3 regions of the Xenorhabdus entomophaga genome follow, and region 1 is predicted to be linked to each of the others. Evidence: predicted binding sites of a transcription regulator. Region 1 holds the regulator's gene; each other region holds the start of a gene.
What was found. Region 1 encodes PurR, which represses purine synthesis genes. Its sites were predicted from a motif close to CANGCAAACGTTTGCNTG; they were not measured.

Region 1 (7,864 bases):
CGCAATACCTGATAAAACAAGTAACCCGGCGCACCCCACATAATGGCATGGATAAAATCTGTAGCTTTTTGCGCCAATACAGGGTCGACGTTATGTTGTGCTTCTATGATAAAGCGACTGTTATACAATACCGCGATAATTAAGATAGAAAGGAAAGCTGCAAGCCAGAATCCTTGTTGGATCTGAGAAGCAACATTTTTTCTGTGGCCAGAGCCATTCATGTGTGCCACGATTGGTGTTAAGGCAAGCAATAGACCTTGACCAAACAGGATAGTTGGCAGCCAAATTGATGTGCCAACGGCAACTGCTGACATCTCAACAGCCCCGGCTTTACCAGCCATGACTGTATCGACAAAACCCATTGCAGTTTGTGAAAATTGGGCGATGATTACGGGAATTCCCAGAGCGAGCAAACTACGCGCTTCATTTAAATACTTCTGCACGTACTACACCTTTTTTTGATTAAAAATTAAGTAGAAAAACAAAGAATATTTCTGCGAGCAAACGATGTTAGTGGAAAATGTATCGCTTATAAGCTTTCCTATTGTATAGGACTCATTTTATTAAGCCAATCATTGCACGATGTTTGTACTCAATAAATTAAACTATATTCAACTAAAACTACACTCAACCAAACTAGTGTTTAAAAGTGATGAGTGGGTTAAACTAACTTTTGCAATGTAAAATGATTAAAGAGGTTCCCATGTTTACAGGTATCGTTCAGGGAAAAGCGCCGATAGTTGTCATTGATGAAAAAATGCACTTTCGGACCCATGTTGTTAAGTTTCCGGCTGAATTATTACCCGGAATTGAAACGGGAGCTTCTGTTTCCCATAACGGCTGTTGTTTAACTGTAACCAAGATCGATGGTGATTTAATTAGCTTTGATTTAATGAAAGAAACCCTGCGCTTGACCAACCTTGGTGAACTTAACGTCGGGGATTTAATCAATCTGGAGAGGGCGGCCAAATTTGGCGATGAAATTGGCGGGCATTTGATGTCTGGTCATGTTATTACGACAGCAGAAATTGCCAAGATCTTCACTTCAGAAAATAATCATGAAGTTTGGTTTCGGATCCACGATAAACAATTGATGAAATATATCCTGCACAAAGGTTTTATTGGCATTGATGGAATTAGTCTGACAATAGGAGACGTTGTGAATAACCGTTTCTGTGTTCACTTGATCCCAGAAACTTTGGAGCGTACGACACTAGGTAAAAAACGCCTTGGTCAAAAGGTCAACATTGAGATTGATCCACAAACTCAAGCGATTGTGGATACCGTTGAACGAGTGATGGCACAGAAAGAACAGGAAAAATTGTTGTCACAACCTGAAGAACAATAAATATTATCAAGTTGTGGTAAATGTTTTTGTGGCGAAGCCCTGAATTGAACATGAAAGCTACAGAAATATAATTTCTGTAGCTTCTCGGACCTGAGCGATGAAGTAAATTTCTATCTGGGTACTCTCAATCCTTTTTCAATACCTTGCGGGCTAAATACGATTTGCCAGAGTTGAATATCCCTCGCACGGAATGCACCTGCACAGGCATTCAAATAATAGCTGAACATCCGTTTGAAACGCGGGCTGTAGTTATGTTCTATTTCGTGCCAGCTTGCAGTAAAGCGCTTATACCATTCCATAAGAGTCAGGTCATAATCTGCGCCAAAATTGTGCCAATCTTCCATGACAAACTTCCTATTAGTCGCTTTGGCTATTTTTGAAATCGATGGTAAGCAACCGTTGGGGAAAATATATTTGGTGATCCACGCATCGGTACCAGATTTATTGATATTAGAACCAATGGTATGGAGAAGAAAAAGACCATCAGGTTTCAGGTTCTGTTTCACTATCTGGAAATAATTGTCATAGTTTTTGGGACCAACGTGCTCAAACATGCCAACAGAAACAATGCGATCAAATTGAAGGTTAAGGTTTCGGTAATCTTCAAGGATAATTTTTACATCTAGATCCTTGCAGCGCTCCTGAGCATATTTTTGTTGCTCAGCTGAAATTGTTACACCAGTAACAGATACTCCATAATTTTCTGCAGCATAGGCAGCTAAACCACCCCATCCACAACCGATATCTAATAAAGTCATGCCCGGAGCTAGTTGTAGTTTCTCACAAATAAGACGGAGTTTATTGGATTGGGCTTCTTCCAGAGTATTGGCATCTTTCCAGTAACCACAGGAATATTGCATATAAGGATCAAGAATTCGGGTAAACAAGTCATTACCTAAATTATAGTGTTCCTTACCGACAATCCAGGCTCGTTTTGGAGATTGTAAATTAAATATACGAGAGATAATTATCTGCAAAATATCTTTAGTATTTTTGGGGATACGACGCTCCAAACCAGCCCGTAATATTTTATGAAAGAAAATATCAAGGCGATCACATTCCCACCAGCCATCCATATAACTTTCACCCAGTCCCAAAGAGCCTTCTTTCAATACTCGCTTATAAAAATCAGGATTTTTAATGCGTATATCGAAGGGGCGTTTGCCATTGATATCAATATCAGCTTCTTGAAGCAATTCATGGGCGATTCTATGCCAGGAATCCGTTATTGTTTTTTTATCTTCAACGAAAGATGAACTCATATACTCTCCAACATTTGTGCGATGGAATTTTGAGGTATCGTTTTGTAGCTGACTTTTATTATGTTCAAGCCATAATGGATTGTTAGAAATAATATAGATATTAAACTAAAAAAATTGCCTATCTACCTTGAAATTTAAGAAGAGCTTCAATGCCCTACAAAACCTCAAATTCCGAGTTTTTAGAATAAAGAATAGGTATGAGTATATGAGTGAAATGGTATTTAAACAATCATCTAAAGGTCACATAATGCTGTAACCTTTAGATAATAATGTTCTTAATTATTATTTTTTTGAGAAATTGTTTAATTTATGTTTAGTGGTTTTCTTCCGCATTTTTCTTTTGGAGCCAATAACCTATTGCCATTGGAACAACAGTAAGAGCCATAACTGTTGTTGTAGACAAGAGAGGATATTTCATAAATACAGACACAAATGAACTCGCAACAAAACAAAGACCCAATTGAAGGGCATTTTGCAATGCAGCAGCTTTACCGCTGTTCTTAGGATAGACCGAAAGAGCTTTTGCCACGGCAATAGGGTAGGAAGCTCCATTCATTGCGGCCATAAAGCAAAAAGGAGCAAGAATAGCCATAAATGAAGGTTCACTTAATATGGAAATCAAATAAATAATGATCATGCTGACAGCATAACCCACCAATAGAAACGGGAATACTGTTTCGCTTTTCACTTTTTCCAGCAAGATACGGCAACCATAACCACCAATCATAAATGCCAGGGTCTGGGGAATATAACTTAGGCCAATATTGGTAGGATCATAACCCATATTACTCAAAATGATAGGTGAGCCAGTCAGCCAGGCAAAAAAACCAGCACTGCAAGAAGCATAAATCAATACGTTTCCACTAAAAACAGGGGATTTTAGTAACGTAAGGAAAGAAACTGTCTTCTTATCCGTGGTTACTTCGACGTTATTGAACTTATTGGTCAGGCAAAGTGTTGGTATTAATAGTAAGAGAGTTACTATCATTAAAACAAAGAAAATGATTCTCCAACCATCATGGATCAATAGCCATGCACCTAATAAAGGTGCGAGGGCAGGAGAAAGGGCAACCAGAGGCATGATCATAGCAAAGACGCGTTTAGCGTGCTCTGTATCATATCTATCGACGACCAGAGCCTGCCAGGAAACCGCAGCAGAACAGACGCCAACTGCTTGAATAAATCTCAGTACCAGCAATTGTGTGGCATCCGTTACCCAGAGCATACCTAAACAGCTAATGGAAAACAGAGATAATCCGATAATAAGAACAGGTTTTCTGCCTAAGCGATCAGATAATTGTCCCCATAAAAGCTGTGCAAAGGCAAAGCCGGCAAGAAAAATGCTGAGACTCGCACTAATGGCGTTTTCTGAGGTACCTAATTCTGCTTTCATTGCATCAAAAGCAGGCAGATACATATCGATAGCCAAATAGCCGAGCATACTCAGGCCGGCGAGATAAAACATGAATGAAGTTGAGTTTTTATTTGTTGCCATAATATTAATAAATGGTGTTAATAAGTGATGTTAATAAATAGTGTTAATAACTTGACGTGGTAATTGATAAGGAGATACCCGACTTATTTTATATGGCATGATTTTTACTTGTGAAACGGTAATATTTGCACCATATTGTGAAAAAAATTGAAAGGAATATATATGTGGTCTGAATACTCTCTGGAAGTTGTTGATGCTGTTGCCAGAACAGGAAGTTTTAGCGCTGCTGCATCAGAGCTTCATCGTGTACCTTCCGCTATCAGCTATACGGTAAAACAACTTGAAGAATGGCTGGCAGTACCTTTATTTGAACGGCGTCATCGTGATGTGGATTTAACTGAGGCTGGAATTATTTTTGTCAAGGAGGCGAGATCAGTTATCAAAAAAATGAAACACACCCGACACCAGTGCCAGCAAGTAGCCAATGGATGGCGGGGACAATTCAGTATTGCGGTTGATCAAGTTGTAAAGCCGGAGCGGACACTTCAGTTGATTTTGGATTTTTACCGCCATTTTCCAGATATTGAATTGTTTATCTATCCTGAAGTTTTTAATGGTGTATGGGATGCTCTTGTAGATGAGAGGGTGGATGTTGCCATTGGGGCGACACGTGCCTCTCCTGTCGGTGAGCGATATAGCTTTAGGGATATGGGATTCATGCCCTGGTTGTGTGTCGCCAGCCCTGAACATGAACTGGCTGAGATATCGGGAAAACTGAACGATGATCAAATCCGTCGTTATTCCAGTTTGTGTCTTGAAGACACTTCTCGCAGCTTACCTAAACGCGATACATGGGCTTTGGATAACCAACGGCGATTGATTGTACCTGATTGGGATGCTGGATTGAGTTGCCTGATGGATGGATTGTGTGTCGGGATGGTGCCCAAGCATCGTGCACTGCCGTTGATCCGTAAAGGAAAGCTGATTGCACTGGAACTTGAACAACCACTGCCTGACAGCCCATGTTGCTTAACATGGTCAGAAGAATGTCATTCACCAGCATTAAGTTGGTTACTTAGTTATCTTGGAGATAGTGAAACACTTAATGCTGAGTGGTTGCAGGAAAATTAACTATTAACGGCGATAATCGATAAAAGGTCCATCCGCCACGGAGCGACGCTCAACGAGACGCGGATGGACTTCAATAGTTTGTGCATCTTCACGCTTATTAATGATCCTATCCAATAGCGTTGAGAAGGCCATTTGCCCCAAACGTTCTTTGGGCTGGTGGATGGTTGTTAATGCCGGTGTAAAATAGCGGGCATTACGAATATTGTCATAACCGATGATAGAAATGTCTTGTGGAACGCGTAATCCCAATTCATCGGCTGCACAAATTGCCCCCATTGCCATAACATCACCACCGCAAAAAACAGCCGTTGGGCGATGCTTTTGGTTCAGGATCTTACACATGGCCTGATAACCGGATTCAGGTTCAAAATCACCTTGTACAATCCACTCGTCCCGAATAGTGATATTGGCTTCTTTCAGTGCTTTGAGAAAACCTTGGTGACGCCCGCCCCCGGTATTTCTTGCCAACGGTCCCGGAATAGATGCAATATCACGATGGCCGCGTTCAATAAGGTAACGACCCGCCAAGTAACCACCATGAAAAGCGTTATCAATAATTGCATCAGTAAAATCCCCTCTGGATTCTCCCCAATCCATAACTACCATGGGAATATTACGATAATCTTCCAACATACCTAAAAGCTGTTCAGGATATTCTGAACACATTACCAGCAAACCATCTACGCGTTTTTGTGCCAACATTGCGAGATAAGCTTTCTGCTTATCAAGATTGTTATGAGAATTACATAAAATCAGCGTGTAACCTTTGCTATAGCAGCTATTTTCAACAGATTCTATGATTTCAGCAAAATAAGGGGCTTCGCTTGATGTTGCCAATAATCCGATGGATTTGGTGTGGTTAACTTTCAAGCTGCGAGCAACGGCGCTGGGAGAATAATTCAGCTCCTTAATTGCAGCCCAAACTGCAGCCTTTGTATCTTCGGCGACGAAGCGGGTTTTATTGATAACATGGGATACAGTTGTGGTCGAAACACCAGCGCGTTTAGCCACATCTTTAATCGTTGCCATGATAAAAAGGACTCCTGACCTTATGGTCTAAATTTATATACCCTTCATTTTTCAGGCTGCCACATAGTTGATTGCTCTAGCTAGTGTCACTTTGCAACCTGAAATCTATTGGATATAGATATTTGTTAAGCGTTTGCCAATATATTTATATATAGAGTGGTCGTTGGCAATAATTTAGCGATGAACCTTGAATTTTGTCTGATCTAGCTCAAAAGTGAAAGTAATAATCGATGTTATAAAGAGTATGGTTCAAGAATTACAGTCTAGTTTTTTAGATAATGCGATAAATAACCATCTAAAACTTATGGTATTGAGATATCTTAATTTTCACGTTGAGGATAGTCTATGGACACAGATCTGAAGTTGGGATTATTGGCTGCCAGCAGTGCATTAATCATGATTGTTTTTCTGGGAAGCCTTTGCCTTATCTGATCGAGTTCGAGAAAAAGAATTGAGGTATAACATCACTTGTTTAAGGGTAGGTGCACCTGTTCATAATGTGGTGAATAGGTGCACTTGCCCTTGTTATTTCAAACTGGGACGAGAATTAATCTTATTAAGCCAGATTTTCTTCAACAAATTTCCAGCTGACTAAGGCCCAGAAGTGCTCCAGGTATTGAGGACGCGCATTGCGGTAATCGATGTAATATGCGTGTTCCCAAACGTCAACTGTCAAAACTGGCTTATCTTCGCCTGTCAGTGGGGTTGCTGCGTTAGAAGTATTAACGATAGCGAGGCTGCCGTCAGTTTTCTTGACCAGCCATGTCCAGCCAGAACCAAAGTTTTTCAGGGCAGCGTCAGTAAATTGCTGTTTGAACTCAGCAAAAGAACCGAAAGCACTGTTGATAGCATCGGCCACTTTTCCGGTTGGTTCACCACCACCATTTGGTGACAGGCTATGCCAGTAGAAAGTATGGTTCCAGATTTGTGCTGCGTTATTGAAAATGCCACCTTCAGATGTTTTGATGATTTCTTCCAGGGATTTTCCGGCAAACTCGGTCTCTTTAATCAGATTATTCAGATTCACAACATAAGCGTTGTGATGTTTGCCGTAATGATATTCCAGAGTTTCTGCAGAAATGTGTGGTTCCAGGGCATCTTTGGCATAAGGTAATGCTGGTAATTCAAAAGACATTGCATGCTCCTTTTTAATATCGGGTTTTTGGCTCTGTAAACCATGACTTAGATACTGAATCATGGGCAGAGCAAATCTAAGCTTATTATCATGTTGCTGTTTTGATAATTATCTTAACAACTTTTTTGCTAAATAACAGAAGAAAAGATGCTACTTAGCTGCGAACTGGCGCAGAACTGAACTATAACATGAACTTAATATGGCTAATTGGGATAAAAATACCTGATGAATACTTGTTGTAAATCATGGCAAAAATTTGCCATGGAAAGTTCGCGGTAGAAAAATCAGAGTAGAAAGTGGTATTCTGAATCAAACTTTTCTGATGCTGATGAATGGCACTTGCAGTTTAAGGAAGCAAAAATGACGACTATGAATACAAATACCAATACCAACACAGTTACTAATACAACAACTGAAGAAACCATTGAAAAAATCAAACGCCAAATTAGTGAGAATCCAATCCTGCTGTACATGAAAGGTTCTCCTAAATTGCCGAGCTGTGGATTCTCTGCACAGGCAATTCA
Region 2 (7,864 bases), on a different contig from region 1:
ACAGTATATTAAACGTTATCCTACAGAGCAGATACAAAAGGCATTGCGAAACCATTTGAGAGATTCCCTCGTTGCAGCAAGTGGATTTGTAGGTAGTGGAATGACAGGAACAATCAGAAATCCAGAGAATATATTGAATTCAGGTAAGTATATTATTGGTACAATTTACTCTATTGCTTACGAAAATCAGGCTAGTTATTTATCTGAACACTTTTAATAACTATATTAATTATATGGATGTGTTGATTGTGATGATGATTTTATGAATATAAAAGATTTTGTTTTAAATACAGAGTTTAAAAAATTCTTGGATAAAGCCAAGGTGTTGGAAGTGAAAATAAAGAATGCTGATCCTACACTAGAAGATATCACTTTGGATGAGCTAAGTTATAAAAAATACTTTTATTATCCTAGTAGATTTAAAATAGGTCTTATAATATTTTTTATTATGATCGTTTATATGGCTTTTTTCTCAGGTGCAGCGGTAGCTATACCTGATTTGTTAGTCAATAATCCTAGCTATGAAATAAAATCTATTTCTTTTGTTTTATCATTAATAGTGAGTGGGTTGGTTTCGTTTTCTCATCTTGGTTTTACTTTAAGTGGATATTATTACGGCGCTGTCATTCAACGATATTTAAACTCTGTTGTATTTTTTTATAGTTTAGCTATGGCCCTCCTTAGAGGAGTATCTAGTGCTGTTGGATTTTATTTCCTTTTTATCGCCTTATGCTGTCTTTTTATCAAATTGATATTGAACAGCCAGTATTATATTGGTTTTCTATGGATGAGGATATGTACTAGAGCTAATCGTATTCTCTTTAAAAATGAGCTTGATAAAATAAAAGGACTTAATAAAAAACAGCTAAGGGAATATTCAAGAGTAATGAGTCTAGAAAAACGTAAAAAAATAAGAGATAAAAAAAGAGCAAGTCAGTCAGTGGAAAAATAGAAATAAACGGGAAAGATAATATGAATTTAACGAAAATGCTAACTAATAACCAATTCAAGCGTCTTCTGAGTTTTAATAGAAACATTGAAGACAGAATCAAAAGCGCTGATTCTTCTCTTACTGATATTCTTTATGTTAAATACAGAGTATTACTGTCAGCATCTCAGAGAACTACACTGCTTTTGGGCTTGGCATAAAGTGATTAGAAATAAATAAGAGGTACAGAGCATGGTGGCTCGTACCTCTTATTGTTGCTAATTAGCCAACTGATTAATGGCATTTACTTCTTCTGGGCATCGCAATTACCGCAGCAGTCACCAACAGCAATGTACCTGCCGCCATCAGTACTGACAGAAATGAGTGATTGAAGGCCTGTTTTGCCGCATGGATCAACGATGAAGCTGCGTCTCCTTGTAATCCTTCTGCGGCGATAAGGGCTTCATCAATGCTGTTTCGTGCGAGATCCGATAGGCCCATATCAGCCGGAAGGGTGAACGATGCAGAATAGACCGCTACCATCAGGCTGCCTAGAACAGCGATTCCGAGCAAGCTTCCCAGTTCGTAGGCGACTTCCTCAATAGAGGCGGCGGTGCCCGCGTTGTCTTCTGGCGCATTGAGCATGATGGAGGTAGAAGCGGCTGTCATTGCGGCACCGATACCAAATCCAATCACGCTAAATGCAACAATTTGCACGAACATACCGGACTGTAAGCTGACGAGATAGCCAAAGGAGCCAAGCCCGGCGAGGGCGAGAGAAAGCCAGATGATCCGCCCGGAACCCCATTTTGGTATAGCAAGCCCTGCCAAAGGACCGGCAATAAAAGAAGCGATAGGAATAGGTAAGATAAATAGCCCAGCTTGCAGAGGAGAAAATCCCATAGCGAGTTGAAAACGCTGGCTAACAGCAAGCTCTGTACCCACCAATGCCGCCGTGGAAACAAAGGCTGCGATGACTCCTACAGTAAAAGTACGGTTGCTGAAAAGCTTGAAGTCGATCATGGGGGTGGGTGAATTTAGCTGTCGGCGAATAAAAATAGTAGTAAAAATAAGTCCGATAGCGCCGACGGCTAACGCAGTTGCCAGTGACGGGGCTGGTTTACTAATTTCCTTGATGGCATAGGTAATGCCAACTAAGCCGATCATGATTTGCACGGAAGCAAGCAGGTCGAAAGTATGTTCTGGATTGCTCCGGCTTTTTTCAATAACGATCAGGGCGAAGCCAAGTGCGATGATAACGATCGGAACATTAATCAGGAAAACTGAGCCCCACCAATAATATTCGAGCAGGAGCCCGCCGATGACAGGGCCAAGTGCCGCGCCTCCCGAAGCGACGGCAGACCAAATGCCGATGGCCAGTGCTCGTTCGTCTGGGTCTTCAAATGATTGGCGGACTATCGCGAGTGTCGCTGGCATCATCATGGCAGCGCCAAAGGCAAGAATAACACGTGCTGCGATCAGCGTATCTGGGTTGGGAGAAAATGCCGCCATCAGCGATGTGAGGCCGAAAATCGCTAACCCGCTGGTAAAGAATTTTTTGGCCCCGAAACGGTCACTCAATGCTCCCATCGCGGGAAGCAGGCCCGCAATCGTTAAGGTATAGGCATTCATGATCCACAACTTCTCAGAGGCAGAAGCGCGTAAATCATGTGTCAGCCGTGGTAAGGCCGTATAGAGAACAGTCATATCAATAACAACGAGGAAAAGCGCACTGGAAATGATGGCTAGCACAAGCCAGCGAATATTTGATCTCATAAACTCACCAATGTGGTTCGGAGACAAAAGCCCGCCGAACCTTGACGAAATTGTTGCCAGTTATTATAAATACATACGTATTTAATTAAAAGGAAGTAGTATGGGACGACGCAAGAAAATTGATCGAGAAGTTTTGTTGGATGCAGCAGAACAAATTGTTACGACACATGGCGCAGCGGCTCTTACCATTGATGCACTGGCAAAGGCCGTCGGTATTACCAAAGGTGGGGTGCAATACAGTTTTAGTACCAAGGATAATCTTATTGATGCAATGTTTGAGCGTTGGGGAGCGAGTTATGATGAACAATTCCATAAAATGGCAGGCGATCATCCTCAACCGTTAACCGCAGTGCATGCACATATTGAGGCGACTATGCGATCTGACGAAGCCTCGACGGCAAAAGCCGCCGGATTACTGGCCGCGTTGCAACAAACGCCTGAGCATCTCAAATCAACCCAAATTTGGTATCGCGAACGCCTTGCGGGTTTGGATACGACGACTGAGGAAGGCCGTCAGGCACGTTTAGCCTTTTTAGCGACGGAGGGCGCTTTTGTTCTGCGCTTCTTCGGCCTAATGGATATCGGAGAAGATGAATGGAAAGATATCTTCAATGATATTCTTGCTTCTCTGCCATCCAAAGTTTCTTCTGAAAACTCAGTATCTGACAAAGAGTAACAGTCTGTTTCATCAATCTTTAAATACATAAGGGCCTGCCTGGGTAGGCTCTGACACGTTGTATTGTTTTTTGTTCGGATAAGTTAAAGAGACATCATAACGAATAAAATATCGCCATTCAATGAATCTCCTCAAGAATCATAATGTTACTTAACTTATTGATTAGTCATGCCGCAAACGTTTTCTTTTTTCCTCATTTCAGGGTAACGATTTATATGTGTTTCCTGTAGGATAAGTCGAAAACTTCGTTTTTTAGGAAACAACATTACATGAGCACAATAACTTCTGGCTCTGCGAATAGTCAGGGCTTGCTTCAGCGCGTGTTTAAATTAGAGGAACATGGCACGACAGTTCGTACTGAAATGATCGCCGGGCTGACGACTTTCTTGACCATGGTTTATATCGTCTTTGTGAATCCACAAATTTTGGCCGTGGCGGGGATGGATATTAAAGCAGTATTCGTTACTACCTGCTTAATTGCCGCAGTTGGCAGCATTATGATGGGATTAATAGCGAACTTACCCGTTGCTGTTGCTCCCGCGATGGGGCTGAATGCCTTTTTTGCCTTTGTCGTGGTTGGCGCGATGGGGATCTCATGGCAGGTTGCAATGGGCGCGATTTTCTGGGGCGCAGTGGGATTGTTGATTTTAACTATCTTCCGTGTGCGTTACTGGATGATCGCCAATATTCCATTAAGCCTGCGGGTGGGAATTACCAGTGGGATTGGCCTTTTTATTGCGATGATGGGGCTGAAAAATGCGGGCATTATTGTGCCAAATCCCGACACGATCGTTTCCATTGGCAATTTTGCTTCCCATAATGTCCTCTTGGGTACACTGGGCTTTTTCATTATTGCCATTTTAGCGGCCCGTAATTTTCATGCTGCGGTGTTGGTTTCCATTGTCGTGACAACCGGCATCGGCTTTATGCTGGGGCATGTCGAGTATCATGGAATTTTTGACCTGCCACCCAGTGTGATGAGCGTGGTGGGTAACGTCGATGTGAAAGGGGCTTTAAATATTGCTTTAGCGGGCGTTATCTTCTCGTTTATGTTGGTTAACCTGTTTGACTCTTCCGGCACATTGATTGGTGTGACGGATAAAGCAGGCATTGCGGACAGCAGTGGCAAATTCCCGCGAATGAAACAAGCCTTGTATGTGGACAGTATCAGTTCGGTAGCGGGTTCTTACATTGGAACTTCCTCGGTGACGGCCTATATTGAGAGTTCCTCCGGGGTTTCTGTGGGTGGTCGTACCGGCTTGACGGCGATTGTCGTCGGTATTTTATTCCTGCTGGTGATGTTTATCTCTCCGTTAGCGAGTATGGTGCCTGCCTATGCCACAGCGGGAGCGTTGGTTTATGTCGGTGTTTTGATGACTTCCAGCCTGACACGGGTTAAATGGAATGACCTGACTGAATCCGTACCTGCATTTATTACAGCCGTGATGATGCCATTTAGTTTTTCTATTACTGAAGGTATCGCGTTGGGTTTTATCGCCTACTGCGCCATGAAATTGGGAACAGGTAAATGGCGTGAGATTGGCCCTTGCGTCATTGTTGTGACGTTATTGTTTATCTTGAAAATGGTGTTTGTGGATGCCCACTAAACATGGTTGAGATGAAATAACGGGTCAATAATCTGAAATCCCGTAATTAATACGGGATTTCTATTTAAAATACAATTAACCATCTTTACCACGGTGTCCATCATGCCCACCGTTTGAGCCGCCTTTACCACCTTCTCCTCCTTTACCACCGTTAGAATTATGGCCTGTACCTCCATTCCCACCATTACCGCCATTGCCACCGTTACCGCCACTGCCACCATTTCCACCACTACCACCGTCGCCACCATTACCGCCACTGCCACCATTGCCGCCGCCAGATGCGCCGTTGCCGCCGTTACCCCCTGATTGCCCTGGATATTTCCCATCCCCACCGTTACCTCCATTTTTACAATTACTATTAGGTATTCCATCTTGACCATTTTGACCATGCTTTCCATCTAATTTCTTACAATCAATTATGTTTATAGTGGATTTTTTCTCAGACTCAGCATGTAATGATATAAAAGGAAAACTGAATATAGATGCAGTCATGATTATTATGCTTAATTTCATAAGTATTCCTTTTCATGATTTTTTAATGGGCTTACTCTTTGTAGGAGCTATTTTTAATAATTGGGATTTAATGGTTTCAGATGATTTTTGGTGTAACAGGTTTCTTCACGTAGTAATATTACACTGGCTTATTTAAAATGTGTTAAACGAACTTTAAACGAATATGTAACTATATTTAATGACAAGATTAATTCATATTATTTTGTTTTTTTTGACAATCAATCTCATAAATTCAATTGCTGTTTTTTCTCAACAAGAGTTTTTGGTTTAATTCTATTTATCTATTTGGCAAAGTATGATTGCTGATGTTTACATAGGATAAAAAATATGAAAAAAAGGACGGGGATTGTTGCGCTTTTTGGTCAGGCCAGACGAATACTCTTTATCAACAGGCTTGAGCCTGACATGAATATTGTCAGGCTTTTTTTGTTGGATGGTTGGTTATTGAATATTTTTCGGTGCGACAAAACCAATACAGACCGTTTGTGTTTCAGCGCTGGGTTGGGCCTGAAAAGAGAACGCTTCTTTATGGCTAACCGTCAAGGCAGGCCATTCCTGAAGAGTATGTTGGAATTTTTCTTCTTCGCAGCTCTTGCCTCGTTCCCCTACCAATAATGCCCCCTGATCTACGATATCGTTCTCTTTGATATGACGGTTATAGATATTTGGCGGTGCACCCTTATTCAATTCCCAAGGCTGTATCGTTTTTGGGTGGTAGTGACTATAGAACGTCAGCCATTCATGCAGATATTCTCCGCCAACATAGCGTAAAGGTGTTGGGTACAGCTCATTCCAACGTTGATCAAGTTGGCTGGTAAACGTTTTTATCCCCACAAATTTTTGCCCGGCATTACGAACATTTGCCATCATTACGCTGGTATAGCCAATCAAAACTAACACACCGAACACGGCCAATCCCCGTAACGTACTTTGCAGAGATTTGCGGGGATATACCGTTATTGATCCCACCAACAAGGCGGGGGCAACAATCATAAAAGGCTGTACCCACTCAGTCATGCGCCCGCCCTGATTGAAAGAGAACCAGCCATAAATAATCAGTAAAGGCAGTAGGATAACGATATTGACCAGCGCATTAGACTGCTGTTTGGGCCAGCCAATCCGGCCGTCCAACAGGTAAATAATCACACTGACAATGATCAATGGATAGAACACAGAGAACATTGCGCGGGTGGTATGTAGATTGAATCCTTTCTGAATTTGGGAATCTACCCATTTAAATGCGGCAAAGTCGTTATGCACCAGCCACCAGACATTCGGTAATACCAGCGCGAACCACAGCACAAGGGCGAGATAAAACATCGGTTCCCGATAGTTGCGGCGCACTTTGGGTGTGAACAGGGAGAGCAAAAAGACAGAACCGACAATGGCAAGTGAAGAATATTTCCCCATCGTTGCCAGCCCGGTGGTGAGCGCAAACGCCAGCCACCATTTGGGATGATCGTCAATCGCACGCAGGAAAAACAGCAGAGACCACGGCCAGAGCATGACCAAAAGGTAATTATCATTGTAAGGAATGATATCGAAATTAATGATGCCTGACAGGTTCAGCGTTAACATGGCAAGCCATGCCAGTACAATATTGCCTGTTAGCCGAAAAGCGAGCTGCCAGACACCAAGCATACCAATGGCAATGGCAACAAAGTGGGTGAAATACCAATAAAAGCTGAGAGAGATATTGCTGATATGGATAGTCGGGAGCATTATGGCACCGACTAGCCACGGGTTTTTTGGTGAGCCCCATTCCCCATTTATACCCCAGTTTAACGCTTCTACAGCGTCATAAGGAACGGTGGGATCGAGAGTATAAGTTGCGATTACCCATAAAACAGCATAACCAGTGACCCAAAGATACAATGGTATGCGGTAAGAAGAAGTATCAAAAAAACGCATGGTGATTCATGACCATAATATTTGAGTTAAATATTCCTAGAATATTAGCTGAACTTTAGACGATAAGTGAATGACATTGGATGTTATAGGTAGTTTCTGTTAGATTCCGCCGAAAATATCTTGATAAAAGAGAGTTGAGTCACAAGCTATGAGCCCGTTAAAGAAAAAATCACCAGCGAAACCTTCCGCTGGCAAGCAAAAAAAGAAAAGCCGTGCAGAGTTGGATGCTGAAGGGCGCGAACGTAAACGTGAGAAAAAGCGTCGCGGTAACCCTATTGGCAGCCGGAGTAACGGTAATGACAGAGATAAAAAACGTTCAGGCGACAAGCAGGAAAAAGATCCGCGTATCGGCAGTAAAGTTCCCGTCCCTCTGATCGTCGGTGAAAAAGCAACCACGGTGAAACCCGCTGTTAAACCGGTTGTGGAGACGCAGAAGCCACGCCTGTCACCGCA
Region 3 (7,864 bases), on a different contig from region 1:
TTCCAGCTCTTTCAGATCAAGCATGCCGTTGCTCATTGGTGCAAGGTAAGTGATCTCAAAACCTTCACGCTCCAGCTGGCGGCAAGTATCTAAAACCGCTTTGTGTTCCGTTTTGCTGGTAATAATGTGCTTGCCTTTTTTCTGATAAAATTTTGCAGCACCTTTAATCGCAAGGTTATCTGACTCTGTAGCGCCTGACGTGAACACGATTTCACGCGGATCTGCACCAACCAGATCAGCAATTTGATTACGCGCGATATCAACCGCTTCTTCAGCCTGCCAACCAAATCGGTGTGAACGGGAAGCCGGATTACCAAAAATCCCGTCCATAGTTAGATAGTTCATCATCTTTTCAGCAACACGTAGATCGACTGGTGTTGTTGCTGAATAGTCCAAATAAATGGGTAATTTCATTGCTCACATGCTCCGTAAGACACTTTTAATACTTTTGTTTGCCGCTTTGCCGCAAGGTTATGCGCGCAGGTTAACGTTAATCGTCTCTTGAGGCCTACCGTTCGGTGTACGGCGCTTATCACCGTCTTGACGATCAGCAACGTCTAATACTTCTTGGTTATTCACTAATTCTTCTAAACTGATGCTGCTCAGGAAACCTGTGATGCGATCACTGAGGTCACGCCACAATGTGTGTGTCAAACAACGATCACCGCCTTGACAGCCTTCTCTGCCCTGACAACGAGTTGCATCAACGGATTCATCAACAGCTGAAATCACTTCGGCAACGAAAATCTTACCGGCATCTCTGCCCAGTAAATAACCGCCACCTGGACCACGGACGCTAGAAACCAGACCATTTTTACGCAGGCGGGAGAACAACTGCTCAAGATAGGAAAGGGAAATTCCCTGACGCTCAGAAATGTCGGCTAATGGCACCGGCCCTTCTTGTGAATGCAACGCCACATCTAGCATGGCAGTTACCGCATAACGTCCTTTTGATGTCAGTCTCATAACAAAAACTCCATGGTGAAATATAGATGAAATTGTGACATTCCTGAGTGTTTTAGTCAACTATTTAACCTAGTAATCCACTCAACTATTATTTGAACGCTTTTTCACCTGTTTATCTTGGATTTTTTGGTTGTTCCTGCTAGCTCTTCCCGCTGGATCTCAGTTATTTCTTAGCCCATTTTTCCATAGAAGTTAGTATACCTCGCAGAATATTCAGCTCCTGCGTTTCAGGCCGTGCACGAGTATAAAGACGTCTTAACCTGTTCATTATTTGACCCGGATGCGCTTTGCGGATGAAGCCTGATTCGTTCAATACCTGTTCAAGATGTTGATAAAAACGCTCCATATCCTCAACAGCCGGATATTCTACCTCATGATCTGACGAAGGGGCTTTTTCTGGTTGTTCCTGAGCTGAAAGATGAGCCATGCGAATTTCATAGCTAACCAGTTGAACAGCCATCGCCAAATTCAACGAACCGTACTCCGGATTTGTCGGAATATAAAGATGATAATTACATTTTTGCAGCTCTTCGTTAGTCAACCCCACACGTTCACGACCAAATACAATCGCAACCGGAGAGTGGCTGGCCATTTTGACACAACGTTCACCACATTCACGAGGTTCAACCATTGGCCAGGAAAGGGTGCGGGAACGGGCACTGGTTCCGATGACCAATTCACACCCAGCTAATGCCTCATCCAACGTACTCACAATCGCCGCATTGCCGATAACATCACTTGCACCGGCTGAAAGTGCGATAGAATGAGAATCAGGTTGAACTAACGGATTCACCAGATACAAATTGGACAATCCCATTGTTTTCATGGCCCGAGCGGTTGATCCCATATTGCCCGTGTGGGAGGTTTCAACCAGAATAATGCGGATATTCTCTAACATGACGGCTTTTAAATTCAGTATAAGAGCCGAATATCTTAACACAGCATTAGTCATTTTGACGAACTACTGCTATACTGCGCGCCGATTTGTTTCCCGTTCTTTAAAATTCTGGTGGAAGATACCCCATGCATCCGATGCTAAACATCGCTATACGCGCTGCACGTAAGGCCGGCAACTACATTGCCAAAAGCTACGAAACCCCTGATGCCATTGAAGCGAGCCAAAAAGGCAATAATGATTTCGTCACCAATGTTGATCGTGACGCAGAAAAGCTGATTATCGAAATTATTCGTAAATCTTATCCTAAGCATACAATTATTACCGAAGAAAGCGGTGAGCACTTAGGCGAAGAAAACGATTTCCAATGGGTTATCGATCCACTGGATGGCACCACCAACTTTATTAAACGTCTCCCTCATTTTGCTGTTTCCATTGCTGTGCGTATTAAAGGCCGCACTGAAGTGTCCGTGGTTTACGATCCAATGCGCAATGAGCTGTTCAGCGCGACGCGTGGTCAAGGCGCACAATTAAACGGCTATCGTCTGCGTGGTACCAATGCTCGTGATCTGGATGGTACTATCCTTGCGACTGGTTTCCCGTTCAAAGCCAAACAGCACTCCATCCCTTACATGAATGTACTGGGTAAATTATTTGATCGTTGCGCGGATTTCCGTCGCACAGGTTCCGCCGCACTGGATATGGCTTATGTTGCTGCCGGGCGTGTAGATGGTTTCTTCGAAATTGGCCTGAAACCATGGGATTTCATGGGCGGTGAATTGCTGGTACGTGAATCCGGCTGCATCGTTACCGATTTCGTCGGTGGTCATAACTATGTTAACTCCGGCAACATCGTTGCAGGTAGCCCACGTATTGTTAAAGACATTTTGTCTGAAATGCGTGAAGAATTAACGGAAGCACTGAAGCGTTAATTCGTTAATAATTATATAAATATAATTTGAGCAATGTTATTTTCAGGGCACCTAATTGGTGCCCTTTTTTTATCACCAAACATTTTAATTAATGTGCGTGAGCTTCAACTTTTGGCCGCAGAAACAGAGCTGGTAATGCAACCAAAGCCATCACCCAAAATATGCCATTACTGATGTGTTCATACATAAAGCCAGCAATCACACTCATAACAGCAATCCCTCCTCCCATTGCCAAAGCGGAGTAAGTCGCCTGCAATCGGATGATTTCATTTTCCTTTCTGGCTCCGATAAAACGCATTGCTGCTAAATGGCAAACGGTAAAAGTACCACAATGCAGGATCTGAATAATAATCAGCACGGGTAATTCCGTTGATATTCCCATTAATCCCCAACGAATCACACCACAGATACCGGATAGCAATAACAGATTACGTGCACTCCAACGACGGAATAACTGTTTGCTGAAAGTAAAAACGAGGACTTCTGCCATAACGCCTAACGACCAGAGATAACCAATGGTTGATGGCGAGTAACCTGCATTCTCCCAATAAATAGTGCCAAAACTATAATAACCCGCATGTGCGGCCTGCAATAGCGTTACACAGACTAAAAATTTCCACACAGATTTTTCAGACAAAAGTTCTTTAAAAGAGACGGTATTAGTATTCGTGGTCTTCTCTTTACCAACTGGCATAATGGCGGGTTTCAGCATCATCCCCAATAGCATGACAGTAATACTGAAAATCAGGAAAGCGAGAATGATATGGTGTGTTCCAAACATATCTTTGCCAATCCAGCCATTCAGACTGTCAAATGACATACTCCAGCCAATGTCGAGGCTACTGATTGAGAAATTTATTCCACTGGCAGACATTAATATACCAGTCAGCGCAGAGCTGATAATAAATGCAATCGAACCCCAGACTCTTACCTTGCCGTAATCAAAAGTAAATTGTTTTTGCCATGTTCCTGCCAACGCATCTGATAAAGGCACGAGTGGCGAGAAAAATAAGTTAAAACCTATCATGACAAAGAAAAGCCATAGCCAATGGCTACCAAATACAAAGCCAACCGCAAAAAGCAACGTCAGCAATGAAAGAAATCGCAACGCTTTAATTAATTTCGATGGATCTTTTACCCTAGGAGAAATAACCAGACTACCGATAAATCGGGCAACCAGCCCAACACCCAGCAGTATTCCTATCATTGAAGGCTCAATGCCTTCACCTTTTAGCCAGGCAGCCCAAAAAGGTAGAAAGATACCGAAAGAGAAAAAATAAGTGAAATAACCTAACCCTAGCCAAAATGTTGATGGAATAACCATCCAAATACCCTCATTTCTCAAATACAAAAAAACCCGCTCAAAACTAACGTTATGAGTCGGGCTTATTACTAAACTACACTTTATTTTTAATTATGCGTAAACCGGATATTTTGCGCAGATGTTCAAAACTTTCTGCTTAACGCTTTCAATGGTTGCTTCATCATTGATGTTATCCAGCACATCACACATCCAACCTGCCAGCTCACGGGTTTCTTCTTCTTTAAAGCCACGGCGGGTAATTGCAGGTGTCCCGATACGAATACCAGAAGTCACAAACGGGCTGCGCGGATCGTTAGGCACACTGTTTTTGTTAACCGTAATATTGGCACGCCCCAATGCAGCATCAGCATCTTTACCCGTAATATCTTTATCTACCAGATCCAGCAGGAACAGATGGTTTTCCGTTTCACCTGAAACAACTTTGTAACCACGTTGCAGGAATACTTCAACCATAGCTCTCGCATTTTTAGCGACTTGCTGTTGATAGGCCTTAAACTCAGGCTCCATTGCTTCTTTCAGTGCAACAGCTTTACCCGCGATGACGTGCATCAGTGGGCCACCCTGAGAACCCGGGAAAACAGAAGAATTTAGCTTCTTGTAAAACTCTTCATCGCCGCCTTTCGCCAGAATCAGGCCACCACGCGGGCCAGCCAGAGTTTTGTGCGTTGTTGTTGTAACAACATGCGCATGAGGAACTGGGTTTGGATAAACACCAGCGGCAACCAAACCCGCTACGTGAGCCATATCAACGAACAGATAGGCACCGATTTCATCGGCAATTTCACGCATCTTCGCCCAATCAACAACACCGGAGTAAGCAGAGAAGCCACCGATGATCATTTTTGGTTGGTGTTTTTGCGCTTGGGCACGGATATCGTCGTAATCGATTTTACCTTTTTCATCAATGCCATAAGGTACGATGTTATAAAGTTTGCCGGAGAAGTTAACTGGAGAGCCATGAGTCAAATGACCGCCGTGTGCCAGATTCATCCCTAAAACCGTATCGCCGGGTTTCAGCAGTGTCATGTACACCGCGGCATTAGCCTGAGAACCTGAGTGCGGCTGGACGTTTGCATAATCTGCACCAAACAGCTCTTTTGCACGGTCAATCGCAAGTTGTTCAACCACATCAACATATTCACAGCCACCGTAATAACGTTTACCCGGATAGCCTTCCGCATACTTGTTAGTGAGCTGAGATCCCTGAGCCTGCATAACTCTTGGGCTGGTGTAGTTTTCAGAAGCAATCAATTCTATGTGTTCTTCCTGACGACAAACCTCCTGTTCCATCGCCTGCCACAGTTCGGGATCGTAATTCGCAATATTCATTTCACGCTTTAACATTTGGTTCTCCTGACTCAGCTACTTCTCTAAAAAATACCCCTGAGGGCCAGAATGCCACACAGTGTAAACTCTTTTTACCAAATGAGATAGTCTTGACAAGATAATTTACGCAAACGTTTGCATGATGCGTTAACAAAGCATTGGAGGCTGAATAATTGACGATAGAATCAACAATTTTCAATTTATCAATGATATTTGTGATCTCAATCAGCGTTTCTTTTAATACAAACTCTGAATTTTTGATTTAAATCAATATGATCTTCTTTTCTCAATTGAACCTATTCCCAAACGCTATAAGTTGCATTTAAAATGCAAGTTATAAACTCCAGCATCATTTGAGAACAATTCAGGAGATCCCCATGCTAGATAGTCAGGTTATCGCAACCATAAAATCCACCATTCCATTAATCGTTTCTACAGGCCCCAAGCTGACTGCGCATTTTTATGAACGTATGTTCAATCATCACCCTGAATTAAAAGATATTTTCAACATGAGCAACCAGCTCAATGGTGATCAGCGTGAAGCGCTTTTCAATGCCCTTTGCGCTTACGCTGCTAATATCGATAATCTGTCTGCTTTATTGCCAGCAGTAGAAAAAATCGCTCATAAACACACGAGCCTGAACATTAAGCCCGAGCATTATCAGATTGTAGGTACGCACTTACTGGCGACAATTGACGAAATGTTCCATCCTGGTGATGAAGTTCTCAGTGCGTGGGGAAAAGCCTACAATGTGCTGGCCAATGTCTTTATCAACCGAGAAGAAGAAATTTATCAAAATGGTGAATCTCTGGAAGGCGGTTGGCGTGAATTACGTCAATTCCGTGTTAGCCGGAAACAACCACAAAGTGATGTTATTACCAGTTTCGAGTTTGTTCCCGTTGATGGTGAAAAGGTCATGGATTACAAACCGGGGCAATATTTAGGGGTTTATATAGAAGATCCTGCTTTTGAGAATCGTGAAATTCGCCAATATTCTCTGACCGCAGCACCAAACGGCAGCAATTACCAGATTGCCATTAAGCGTGAATCGCAGGGCAAGGTTTCAAACTTCATGCATGATAAAGTACAGGAAGGTGATCTCGTGATGCTGGCAGCGCCACGCGGTGATTTTTTCCTTGATGTCCAGCATGACACACCCGTTACGCTGATTTCAGCGGGTGTAGGTTTAACGCCAATGATGAGTATGCTACAACATCTGCATAATCAGCATCATGCAGGAACAGTGAATTGGTTCCATGCCGCAGAGCATGGCGGCTATCATGCCTTCTCAAATAAGGTAAATGAAATTTCTCAATCCATGCCTAATTTGCATTCGCAGGTTTGGTATCGCGAACCACGAGATACAGATCAGAAAGGCATACATTATCAGCATACCGGGTTTATGGATCTTTCTCTCGTAAAAGAATTAATCGCAGTAGAAGGAATGCAATTCTATTTCTGTGGGCCAGTCGCTTTCATGCAATTCATTGCTAACCAACTTCTGGCAATGGGTGTTGATAAACAACATATCCACTATGAATGTTTTGGCCCACATAAAGTGATCTAACACAGCTAACTGCAACACATTAAGCGATAACAGTGACAAAATGGGAGAGGTTACAACTATCTCCCATTTAGTTTTAAATAGCTTCTTCGTCCTGTTCACCAGTTCGAATACGTACCACACGGGCAACATCGAAAACAAAAATTTTGCCATCACCGATTTTGCCGGTTTGTGCAATTTGCATGATTGTCTCGACACAGGTATCAACAATATCATCCGGTACGACAATTTCTATTTTGACTTTTGGCAGAAAATCCACCATATATTCTGCACCGCGATACAGTTCAGTGTGCCCTTTCTGGCGACCAAATCCTTTTACTTCTGTCACGGTCATACCAGTGATACCCACTTCAGCCAGAGCTTCACGCACATCATCCAGCTTGAAAGGTTTGATAATTGCATCAATCTTTTTCATGAAGTTTTCCTGTTATTACCAGTTTTTACGCCCGAAACCAGAAGTAATCGGGTAGCGACGATCTTTGCCAAAATCACGTTGTGTAATGCGGGGGCCGATAGGTGCCTGACGGCGTTTATATTCATTGATATCCACCAGCCGGATCACCTTGCGAACAATGGCTTCGTCAAAACCTTCAGTAACCAAGTCAGCTACTGATTTGTCTTTTTCGACATACCCTTCAAGAATAGCATCCAGCATGTCATATGGAGGCAAGCTGTCCTGATCCAGTTGATCTGGTGCTAATTCCGCAGAAGGTGGGCGATCAATCACACGCTGAGGAATAGCCGGAGATACTGTATTACGGTATTTAGACAGTGCAAATACCATAGTTTTAGGGACATCTTTCAAAGCATTAAAGCCCCCTGCCATATCGCCATACAGGGTTGAATAACCGACTGC

Region 2: the regulator PurR is predicted to act here: its motif matches at 3,551-3,568, upstream of AAC854_RS08325 (NCS2 family permease).
Region 3: the regulator PurR is predicted to act here: its motif matches at 5,568-5,585, upstream of glyA (serine hydroxymethyltransferase).

The regions. Positions count from the first base shown of each region.
Region 1 is NZ_JBBMXH010000025.1:14,502-22,365, reverse strand. It holds gene AAC854_RS07415 (MATE family efflux transporter) at 1-443, opposite strand, end outside; gene AAC854_RS07410 (riboflavin synthase subunit alpha) at 704-1,348, shown strand; gene cfa (cyclopropane fatty acyl phospholipid synthase) at 1,459-2,610, opposite strand; gene punC (purine nucleoside transporter PunC) at 2,924-4,105, opposite strand; gene punR (DNA-binding transcriptional activator PunR) at 4,268-5,176, shown strand; gene purR (HTH-type transcriptional repressor PurR) at 5,180-6,205, opposite strand; gene sodB (superoxide dismutase [Fe]) at 6,762-7,340, opposite strand; gene AAC854_RS07380 (Grx4 family monothiol glutaredoxin) at 7,701-7,864, shown strand, end outside.
Region 2 is NZ_JBBMXH010000030.1:7,193-15,056, reverse strand. It holds gene AAC854_RS08345 (hypothetical protein) at 1-217, shown strand, start outside; gene AAC854_RS08340 (hypothetical protein) at 263-952, shown strand; gene AAC854_RS08335 (MFS transporter) at 1,223-2,704, opposite strand; gene AAC854_RS08330 (TetR/AcrR family transcriptional regulator) at 2,805-3,380, shown strand; gene AAC854_RS08325 (NCS2 family permease) at 3,650-4,987, shown strand; gene AAC854_RS08320 (hypothetical protein) at 5,063-5,500, opposite strand; gene AAC854_RS08315 (glycosyltransferase family 39 protein) at 5,942-7,411, opposite strand; gene yihI (Der GTPase-activating protein YihI) at 7,560-7,864, shown strand, end outside.
Region 3 is NZ_JBBMXH010000006.1:37,931-45,794, reverse strand. It holds gene AAC854_RS02055 (IscS subfamily cysteine desulfurase) at 1-414, opposite strand, end outside; gene iscR (Fe-S cluster assembly transcriptional regulator IscR) at 472-966, opposite strand; gene trmJ (tRNA (cytosine(32)/uridine(32)-2'-O)-methyltransferase TrmJ) at 1,130-1,864, opposite strand; gene suhB (inositol-1-monophosphatase) at 1,990-2,793, shown strand; gene AAC854_RS02035 (3-phenylpropionate MFS transporter) at 2,882-4,117, opposite strand; gene glyA (serine hydroxymethyltransferase) at 4,208-5,461, opposite strand; gene hmpA (NO-inducible flavohemoprotein) at 5,821-7,011, shown strand; gene glnB (nitrogen regulatory protein P-II) at 7,085-7,423, opposite strand; gene AAC854_RS02015 (NAD+ synthase) at 7,439-7,864, opposite strand, start outside.